Regions from separate parts of the Dyella sp. CR10 genome, predicted to be linked through region 3. Evidence: predicted binding sites of a transcription regulator. Region 3 holds the regulator's gene; each other region holds the start of a gene.
The links. The regulator FliA, encoded in region 3, starts transcription of late flagellar genes. The targets are predictions, from matches to a motif close to TAAAGTTTNNCNNNCNNNGGCCGATAA.
Positions count from the first base shown of each region.

Region 1: ACNR9O_RS05095 (HDOD domain-containing protein) is a predicted target of FliA. The motif match lies at 1,805-1,831, and genes of this name have one in related genera.
Region 2: ACNR9O_RS16000 (GGDEF domain-containing protein) is a predicted target of FliA. The motif match lies at 1,173-1,199, and genes of this name have one in related genera.

Region 1 covers NZ_CP185986.1:1,091,050-1,094,319, reverse strand. The annotation lists gene ACNR9O_RS05105 (DUF72 domain-containing protein) at 1-600, shown strand, start outside; gene ACNR9O_RS05100 (LLM class flavin-dependent oxidoreductase) at 702-1,697, opposite strand; gene ACNR9O_RS05095 (HDOD domain-containing protein) at 1,875-2,930, shown strand; gene ACNR9O_RS05090 (oxidoreductase-like domain-containing protein) at 2,927-3,094, opposite strand; gene ACNR9O_RS05085 (class I SAM-dependent methyltransferase) at 3,137-3,270, opposite strand, start outside.
Region 2 covers NZ_CP185986.1:3,546,448-3,549,717, reverse strand. The annotation lists gene ACNR9O_RS16010 (MFS transporter) at 1-98, shown strand, start outside; gene ACNR9O_RS16005 (LysR family transcriptional regulator) at 110-979, opposite strand; gene ACNR9O_RS16000 (GGDEF domain-containing protein) at 1,264-2,430, shown strand; partial or broken gene ACNR9O_RS15995 (autotransporter-associated beta strand repeat-containing protein) at 2,473-3,270, opposite strand, start outside.
Region 3 covers NZ_CP185986.1:615,354-618,623, forward strand. The annotation lists gene flhF (flagellar biosynthesis protein FlhF) at 1-215, shown strand, start outside; gene ACNR9O_RS02715 (MinD/ParA family protein) at 212-1,156, shown strand; gene ACNR9O_RS02720 (RNA polymerase sigma factor FliA) at 1,158-1,952, shown strand; gene cheY (chemotaxis response regulator CheY) at 2,012-2,419, shown strand; gene ACNR9O_RS02730 (protein phosphatase CheZ) at 2,416-3,057, shown strand; gene ACNR9O_RS02735 (chemotaxis protein CheA) at 3,071-3,270, shown strand, end outside.

The DNA.
Region 1 (3,270 bases), 480 kb from region 3:
TTCATGTTCTCGCTGAAGGCCCCGCGCTACGTCACCGAAGGCAAGCGCCTGGCCGCCGCCGGCAAAGGCATCGACGGTTTCGTGCACGGCGGCCTGGCGGAGATGGGCGATCGCCTCGGCCCGCTCCTGTGGCAGCTGCCGCCGTCGCGACCGTTCGATGCCGACGACCTGGCCGCGTTTCTCGACCTGCTGCCACGCGAATTGAACGGCGCCCCGCTGCGGCACGTGCTGGAAGTGCGTCACCGCAGCTTCGTCAGCGACGCCTACGTGACGCTGGCGCGCGCACATCGCATCCCCACGGTGTACACCGACTCGCCCGACTATCCGAACCTCGCCGATCTCACCGGCGATTTCAGCTACGCACGCCTGATGCGCAGCGCGGACGAGATCGCCACCGGCTATACGAATGACGCGCTGGATACCTGGGCCGAACGCGCACGACGCCTGGCGCAGGGCGAGGATCTTCCGGAACTGCCGCATGCAGCCGACCCGCTGCCGAAACAGACGCCCCGCGACGCCTTCATCTACTTCATCAGCGCAGCCAAGCATCGCAATCCGGCCGCGGCGATGGCGCTGCAGGAAAGAGTCGATCGGCCGTAAGTTGGAGTGAGCCGAAGGCGAACCTCAATGTTCGCCGCCCTCAAGATATCTGCCGTGGTGGGGTTCGCCTTCGGCTTACCCCAACCTACGCGACCGCCGGATCATGCTTCCGCCAACGCCTCCCGCACCTCGGCCACCATCTCATACGACCGCCGCCGCAGCGCATGGTCGAACACATTCGCCGTAATCATCAGCTCATCCGGCCGATGGCGCCCGATGAACGCCAGCAACCCCTCGCGCACCATGCGCGCATCGCCAACCACCGAGCACGCCAACGCACGCTCCACGCCAAACTTCTCCGTCGGCGTCCAGTAACTCTCGATATCGTCGATCGGCGGCGGAATCAGCCCCGGCATCCCACGACGCAGATTGATGAAACTCTGCTGCTGCGTCGTGAACAACCGCCGCGCTTCCGCATCGCTTTCGGCCGCCACCACATTGATGCCCAACATCGCGTGCGGATGCGCCAGCCGCGCCGACGGACGGAAGTCGCGCCGGTACAGCGCCAGCGCCTCGTCCATCGCATCCGGCGCGAAATGCGAAGCGAACGCGTACGGCAAACCCAGCGCCGCGGCCAGGCGCGCGCCGAACAGGCTCGAACCGAGAATCCACACCGGCACGTCGATGCCCGCGCCGGGCACCGCGCGCACGGGCTGGCCAGGTTGTGCCGGCTCGAAGTACATCAGCAGCTCCTGCACGTCCTCGGGGAAGGCCTCGGCGCTTTCGTAATAGCGGCGCAGCGCTCGCGCGGTCGGCTGATCGGTACCGGGCGCGCGACCCAGCCCCAGGTCGATGCGGCCGGGATACAGCGAAGCCAGCGTGCCGAACTGCTCGGCCACCTGCAGCGGCGCGTGGTTGGGCAGCATGATCCCGCCGGCGCCCACGCGGATCGTCGACGTGCCGCCCGCGATGTGGCCGATCAGCACCGAGGTCGCCGCGCTGGCGATGCCAGGCATGTTGTGGTGTTCGGCCAACCAGTAGCGCTGATATCCCAGACGCTCGGCCAGGCGGGCCAGATCGAGGCTGTTGGCGAAAGCCTGGGCCGGCGTATGACCTTGGGTGACCGGTGCCAGATCTAGGACGGAAAACGGAATCATGGGGCTTCCTTCACGAACGAAGCCTTTCATCTGGGGACGCTTGCGGCCATTCCCAGCCCCATCGGTACAGAAACTGTGCCGCGCTCGGCAGTACAGAAAATCGGCCTTACAGATTTCGCCCGGGCTGCCGATAACCCCCACGGGAGACCGTATTGCGGTTATCGGGGGAACCACACGATGCAATGGCTAAGGCGCTTCTTCGCCGCCCGGCCCGCTGCCGTCGCGCATCCGGCAACGCGCACGCTGTCGGACTGGCCTCCGCCGTCGCGCACGCCTTCCGCTCGCGCCATCGCGGCGCCATCACCCATCGCAGCCATGCCGCATGCGGACCTCGATGCACTGGCCGGCCGCTTCCAGCGCTTCATGCTCGGCTTGCCGGACGGGCGCCCCGGCGCCAATGCCGGCGAAGCGGCGCTGCTGCGACGCTTGCAGATCGTCGCCGAGCGCTTCGACGTGCGCAGCCTGCCACGCCTGCCCGCGGTGTTGCCGCAGCTGCTGCACGCGCTGAAGAACGACGACGTCGCCGGTGCGGAACTGGCGCGGCTGGTCGGCCGCGACCCCATGCTGGTCGGCGAGGTGATGCGGGTCAGTCGCAGCATCTATTACCGCACCTTGCATTCGATCCAGAGCCTGCAGCACGCCGTGGTGCTGCTCGGCCAGGACGGCCTGCGCCGCGTGGTGACCCAGCACATGATGAAGCCGATCCTGCAGGCCAGTGCCGGCGCGCATGGACTGGTCGCGGGCCAGCGGCTGTGGGATCACGCCGAGCGCTGCGCGCAGGCCAGCGCTTTTCTGGGCAAGTTCGCCGGCTGCGATGCGTTCGCCGCCTATCTCGCCGGCGTGGTCAGCAACACCGGCACCGGCGCGGTGATCCACTTGCTGAGCATGGAAGACGTCGATACACCGGAAACCCTCAGCCCTGCCTTCCTGGAAAGCTGCGCGCGGCTGAGCGCGCAACTGACGCTGCGTGCGGCGCGGCACTGGGAACTGCCCGACACGGTCATCCAGGCTCTGCTGGAGCACGCGCAGGAGGAGACGCCGGACACCCCCACGCCGCTGGGCCGCACGCTGCACGTGGCGCACTATCTGTCGATGGCGCAATTGCTGAGCGACCACCGCGTGATCGATACCTGCCCCGATCTCAGCCAGGCCTGGCCGGATCGTTTCGCGCCGGCGCAGGTAGCGCGCTGCCAGCAGGATCTGCAGCACCAGTTCGGCGCCGCGACGCGCTAGGGCTTTGCGTCCGGATGGCGCTTCAGCCAGGCGGCGAGCTCCGCCTTGTAGCGCTCCAGCGCTTCCTCATAGAGATCGTAAACGCAGGGTACGCAACCCTCGCCGCAGCAATCGAGCGCGTCCGGCTCGATCGGCTTGGCCGGACGCGGATCGTCGGAAGGCATACCCCCTTCCGACGCATGCTGGCCGGTTTCCTCTGCCAAGGCTCAGCCCGGCTTGCGGAAGCGGTACACGAACTGATCGGTGCGACCGCGGATCGACTTGTCGAAGACCTTGATGTTGTGCGGATCGGCCGGGTTGCGCAGCAGATCGCTCTCGCCGTCGAACACGAAGCCGGCGG
Region 2 (3,270 bases), 2.3 Mb from region 3:
AGACCAAGGGCGTCGCGCTGAGCGAAGCAGGGCAGTGCGGGCACCCCGCAAGCGCGGAGCGACCGGTGGCTGCGAGAACGGAAAACGCGACGGCCTGAGCAGCTCCGGCTCAGGTGTCGTCGATGGCGTCCCGGTGCAGCCAGGCGCAGAACGTTTCGACCTTGCGCAGGCCGCGCTTGTCCAGCGGGACATCGAGCCAATAACCGTAAGGGCCGACCACTTCGACCGGCGACAGGGGCCGCAGGACGCCGTCGCGAAGTTCTCGTTCAATCATGGTGCGATCCACCACAGCAATGCCGCCGCCGGCGCAGGCGGCATGGATCACTTGGTCCAGTGTGCTGAATTCCAGGTTGCCTGCATCCGGCAGTTCGATGCCCACCGCCTGTTGCCAGGCTTCCCAGAGCGAAAGGCGCCGGCCCTCATGCAGGATGTGCAGCCGCGCCGAAGCCTCCAGCTCGCCGCCATGCCACAGCGCAGGCGCCGCCACGGCAAGGTGGCGCTCCATGCCCAGCAGGTGGCTGTCACCGTGCGCGGCCGGACCGCGGCCGAAGCGGATACGGCAGTCGAAGTCCATTGGCGGCTGGTCCGCCGCGGGATTGATCACGCTCAACAGCAGCGTCGGGTGCTGGCGGCAGAATACGTGCAGGCGCGGCGAGAGCCAGCGGGTCGCCCAGGTGGGCGGCGCGAGGATGCGCAGGCGGCCATGCAGGCCCGGTATGCGCAGCACGTGCACGGCCTGCTCGATGTGGGCGAATGCCCTGTTGAGTTCGCCCGACAGTGAGCGGCCTGCGTCGGTGAGCGATAAACCCTGTGGCGTGCGCACGAACAGGATCACGCCAAGGAAATCTTCGAGCTGGCGAATCTGACGGCTGACTGCGCTCTGGGTCAGGTGCAGCGATTCGGCGGCGCGATTGAAGCTGGGATGGCGCGATACTTCCTCGAAGATCTTGAGCGCATGAAGCGAGGGCAGCGAACGCATGGCATCCCATCCGGTAGAAACTTCGGTTGCGGACATGATGGCTGACGCCCTGGCGCAGGTAGATGCGCCGCGGTGGCGATATCGGATGGTTCGTACGCCGCCGGGCTGGAATCTTGTCAACGGGAATGTGGCAAGGCAGGCCTGGCCGTCTCGCCGGACCACCGACGATGCTTGTCTGCGCCAAGTACTGTGTTCAAGTTTCCCGAGATGCCGCCGTTAAAGGGGCGGTATTGCAACCGTCCATCGAACGCGGCCGGCATGGCAGGTGCCGGAGCGAGGCACTCATGCAGCTCGATATCCCCACCCTGATCTTCGTCAGTTTCCTGGCCGCTGTCAGCGCATCCATCGGCTTCACGTCGCTGATGCTGGTGCTGCGCGGGCAGCCGGCGCTGCGTATCTGGGTCGGCAGCCTGTGGGTGTCGACGGCGGGCATCACGCTGATTTCGTTGCGCGGACAGATCCCGGACTTCATTTCCATCGTCGTCGCCAACACGGCGATCGCGCTCGCCGGCAGCCTGATGGTGCAGGGGCTTTCGCTGCACCTTGGGCGGCGCTTCCGTTGGGGTGCGGCGTTGGCGATCGTCCTGGTATACGGCGCGGGCATCGCCTGGTTCGCCTACGCGGTACCCGATCTGCGCACGCGCATCGTCCTGGCCAGCGTGCAGGCGGTGATCTGGGACGTATGGTGCTTCACCCTCCTGCTGCGTTTCGCCCCGCGCGAGATCCGGCTGAGCAGCCGCATCTTCGCCCTGGTGATGGCGGTCGACGCCGTGCTGTTCCTGATCCGGCCGTTCGTGCCTTTGAGCCCCGGAGCGGGCGGCGACCTGTTCCGCGGGGGCGCGCCGGTCGCGATGACCTATGTCGCAGGCATCGTGATCAGCCTGGCTGCGTACTTTGCGCTGTTGTTGATGATCACCGAGCGCCTGATGGTGGACCTGCGCCGCATGGCCTCCACCGACGCACTGACCGGCCTGCTCAATCGCGGCGCGATGCTGCTGGAAGGGCGCCGTGCCTTGGCGGCCAGCATGCTGCAGCGGCGGCCTTTCGCCGTGCTGGCCCTGGATCTGGATCGCTTCAAGCAAATCAACGATCGCTGGGGGCACGAAGGCGGCGACGCCGTGCTGGTGCATGCGGCGAAGGTCTTGCGCGAAGTGGTGCAATGGCCCGGGCACGCGGTCGGCCGCTACGGCGGCGAGGAATTCCTGCTCACCCTGCCGGGCGCGGGATGGCACGACGCCGGCGAGCTGGCTGAGCGGCTGCGCGCGGGGCTGGCCGATTCATCGGTGCTGCTGAACGGGCATCGCCTGCGCGTCACCGCCAGCATCGGCGTGGCGGTCGGCGAGGAGGCACCGGCTTTCGAGCCCCTGGTGGCCTCGGCGGACCGGGCCCTTTACCGCGCGAAATCCGCCGGGCGCAACTGCGTGCGCCATGCGGATACGGCATCGCCCTGAGCAGGGAGCCGCCGGTTATCCGGCGACTCCCTGCCACCCAGGTCAGAACGCCACGTTCACCGTCAGCCGCGCCGACTGGTCGCGTGCGTCGCTGGCGAACTGGCCGTGATAGCCGAAGTCCACCGTGACCACGTGGCTGAGCGGGAAGCGCACGCCGAGGTCGACCACGCCGGCGTTGTCCGCCACCGGCACGCCGTACACATTGAAGTCGTCCGTACCGGCCACGAAGCGCTGCCGGCGCTCCGGCACGCGATCGCCCCAGGCGTGCTGGTAACCCACGCCGGCATACGCATGCAGCCCGCCCGCGCCAAGGTCCAGCGTGCCGCGCACGCCGGCGATCGCCGCGGACAGATTGGACGAACTCTTGTCCACGGCGAGCGCCGCGGGCGTGCCGTGTTCGGTGAACGCATCCGTACGCACGTGCACCTGGCTGAGATTGAGGTAGGGCTCGACCGTGCCCTGGCCGAACGGGATGACGTAGCCGCCTTCGACATAGGCTTGCGCGGTGTTGGCGTCGTAGCTGGCCTGGGCCGTGCCGGAGAACGGGCCGTAGGCGATGCGGCGCGTCGTGTCGATCTTCTGCCAGGCATAGGCCGCGCCACCGCGCAGGCGGATGCTGCCCAGGTTCCAGCTGGCATACAGGCCGGCGTAGTTGGCCTTGGCATGCGCGGAGGAGCCGACCTCGCGCACGTTGAGGCTGTTCTGGCCGTGGCCGACCACGCCGCCCACGCGTAGCTCGTCGAAGCCCATGTCCGCGCCGACCAGCAGGCCGCTGCCATTGGCCTTCATGTCGTGCGCATTGCCGTCGCTGTCGTGGTCGCCCCAGTGGCCCCACAGCGA
Region 3 (3,270 bases):
ACGAGGCGCCCAGCCTTGGCGGCGCGCTATCCGCGCTGATCCGCCATCGCCTCCCGCTGGACTACACCACCGACGGCCAGCGTGTGCCCGAGGACATCACCGCCGCGGACGCGCGCGTGCTGGTATGCCGGGCCGCGCAGGTGCTCAAGAGTGGCGGCGCGGTGGACGAGAGCTATATGGCCGAACGCTTCGGCCTCGCCGTGGCGAATGCATGATGAGTACTTTGGCGATGAATCAGGCATGGGGCCTGACGAACCTGTTCGCCGCGCTCAACCCGGGCGCGGGCGACGCTGAATCCGCGCCCGGCGCGGCGAAGGACCAGACGCGCGAACCTGCTCCGCGACGCTGCCGCGCGATCGCGGTGGCCGGCGGCAAGGGCGGCGTGGGCAAGTCCACCGTGGCGGTGAATCTGGGCATGTCGCTGGCGATGGCCGGGCGCGACGTGGCCTTGCTCGATGCCGACATGGGGCTGGCCAACCTGGACGTGCTGCTCGGCCTGCAGCCCGCGCGGCACATCGGTCACCTGCTCGACGGCAGCTGCACGTTGAGCGAACTGATGCTGCCGGCACCGCACGGGCTCAAGGTGATTCCCGCCGGTTCCGGCGCACGCCGCCTGGCGCAGCTGGACACCCGCGAGTACGCCGCGGTGATTCGCGCTTTCGACGAGCTGCCCGATCCGCCGGAGTTCCTGGTGGTCGATACCGCCGCGGGCGTGTCCGACAACGTGGTGATGTTCGCCGCGGCCGCCGACGATGTAGTGCTGGTGGTCTGCGACGAGCCGGCTTCGCTCACCGACGCCTATGCGTTGACCAAGGTGCTCAGCCGCGACTTCCGCGTACGGCGCTTCCACGTGGTGGCCAACATGGTGCGCCATGCCGGCGAGGCCCGGCAGCTCTACGAGAAGCTGGCGCGCGTGTGCGATCGCTTCCTGGATGTGGCGCTCGATTTTCTCGGCTCGGTGCCCTACGACGAGCACCTGCGCCAGGCCATCCGCCGCCAGGGCGCGGTGGTGGATCTGTGGCCGGCCAGCCGCGCCGCGCGGGGATTCAAGCAAATGGCCGGTGCGGTCGATACATGGGGGGAACCCCAGCGGACAAGTCGTGACCGTATCGCCTTCTTCGGCGGGCGGGCCGCATCGGCATCGACGGGGTGGTGAGATGAGCGTGGCTTCCGAATACCTGCAACTGCAACGCGAGAGCACAGAAGAGATGGTGCGCCGGCACGCTCCGCTGGTGCGGCGCATCGCCTATCACCTGATGGGCCGCCTCCCGCCGAGCGTGGACGTCGATGACCTGGTGCAGGCCGGGATGATCGGCCTGCTGGAAGCGGCGCGCAATTACGCCACCGACCGTATGGCCAGTTTCGAGACCTATGCGGGGATCCGTATCCGCGGGGCGATGCTGGACGAGTTGCGCAAGACCGATTGGACGCCGCGCTCGGTGCATCGCAAGTTGCGCGAGGTCACCGAGGTGGTGCGCCAGATCGAAAACGAAACGGGCGCCGATGCCGCCGATGCCGAGGTGATCCGGCGCCTGGGCATCAGCGCGCAGGAGTACCACCAGATCCTGGCCGACGCCGCGAGCGCGCGCCTGCTCAGTCTGTCCGCGCCGGAGGACGACGAAGAGGGCGCCGCGCTGGACGTGGCCGACCAGGAAGGACTGGGCCCGCAGGACCGCTTCGAGCAGGAAGGCATGCGCGAAGCCCTGGTCGAGGCGATCGGCGGCCTGCCGGAACGCGAGCAGCTGGTGATGTCGCTGTATTACGAGCAGGAACTGAACTTGAAGGAGATCGGCGCAGTGCTCGGCGTGACCGAGTCGCGCGTGTGCCAGATCCACGGACAGGCGCTGATCCGCTTGCGGGCGCGCATGACCGGGTGGCGCGAAGGCGAGGGCGCCAAGGGGGCGGGAGGCCGGCGCGGCAGCGCGAAGCCAGCCGCCGCCGCGTCGCGCTGAGCATCCCGCTTCCGGTTCTTCCACCCACACAAACCCCACAAGGACCCCTGGAGCCAACGTTGGACAAGAACATGAAAATCCTCGTGGTGGATGACTTCTCCACCATGCGGCGCATCGTCCGCAACCTGCTGGTGGAGCTGGGCTTCACCAATGCGCTGATCCAGGAGGCCGACGACGGCGTGAACGCCATGGCGATGCTCAAGCAGCAATCGTTCGACATGGTCGTGACCGACTGGAACATGCCCAACATGACCGGCATCGACCTGCTGCGCGCGATCCGTGCCGAGGCCGCGCTCAAGGCGTTGCCGGTGCTGATGGTCACCGCCGAAAACAATCGCGACCAGATCATCGCCGCCGCCCAGGCCGGCGTGAACGGTTACATCGTCAAGCCTTTCACCGCGGCCACGCTGAAGGAAAAGCTGGACAAGATCTTCGAGCGGCTTGCCGCGCAAGGAGCAGGCGCATGAGCGCTGTGATGGTCACCCCGATGAGCGCGGCGCTGCCGCAGGAAGTGCAGGAACTGCTGGCCAGCCCCGACGGCGCCACCTTCGAAATGGCGCTGGACGCGATGGTGCGCCAGCGCGAGCAGCACCTGTTCCGCGCGCTGGGCCTGCTGGCCCGCGACCTGCACGAAGCCGTGCGCCGCCTCGGCGGCGAGCTGGCGCAGGAAGGCGTGCCCGACAGCGTGGCCGATGCGCGCCAGAACCTGCACGACGTGCTGGAGATGAGCGCCAAGGCCGCGCATCGCAGCATCGATTTCGCCGAGCGCATGCGGCCGAAGGCCACCGCGCTGGAAGCCGACGCCAGTGCCTTGCTCGGCGCCGATGCCGGTGCGCCGCCAGTGTCCGCGTTCGCCGTGCAGGCGCGCGACTTCGCCGCGCAGTGCCGTGAGGGTCTGTCGGACATGGTGATGGCGCAGTCCTGGCAGGATCTGTCCGGCCAGCGCATCAAGAAGGTCGCCACCTTCATCGGCAGCGTGGAGTCGTCGTTGCTGGAGCTGGTGCGTCTGACCGGCGCACTGGCCGGCGGCGAGGCACCGGTGGCCGCGGCCAAGGTGTCCAGCCAGGACGAGGCCGATCGCCTGCTCAGCGAATTCGGTTTCTGAGCGCGGGGGCCTGATGGATCCCTCCCTGGACAGCGAGCTGCGCGACGATTTCCTGGTCGAGGCCGGGGAACTGGTGCAGCGCCTGGGCGAACAGCTCGTGGCGCTGGAGGCCGCGCCGCGCGATGCCGACCTGCTCAATGCCGTGTTCCGCGCCTTCCATACGGTGAAGGGCGGCGCGGGTTTCCTCGGCGTCGAGCCGATGGTGCAGCTGTG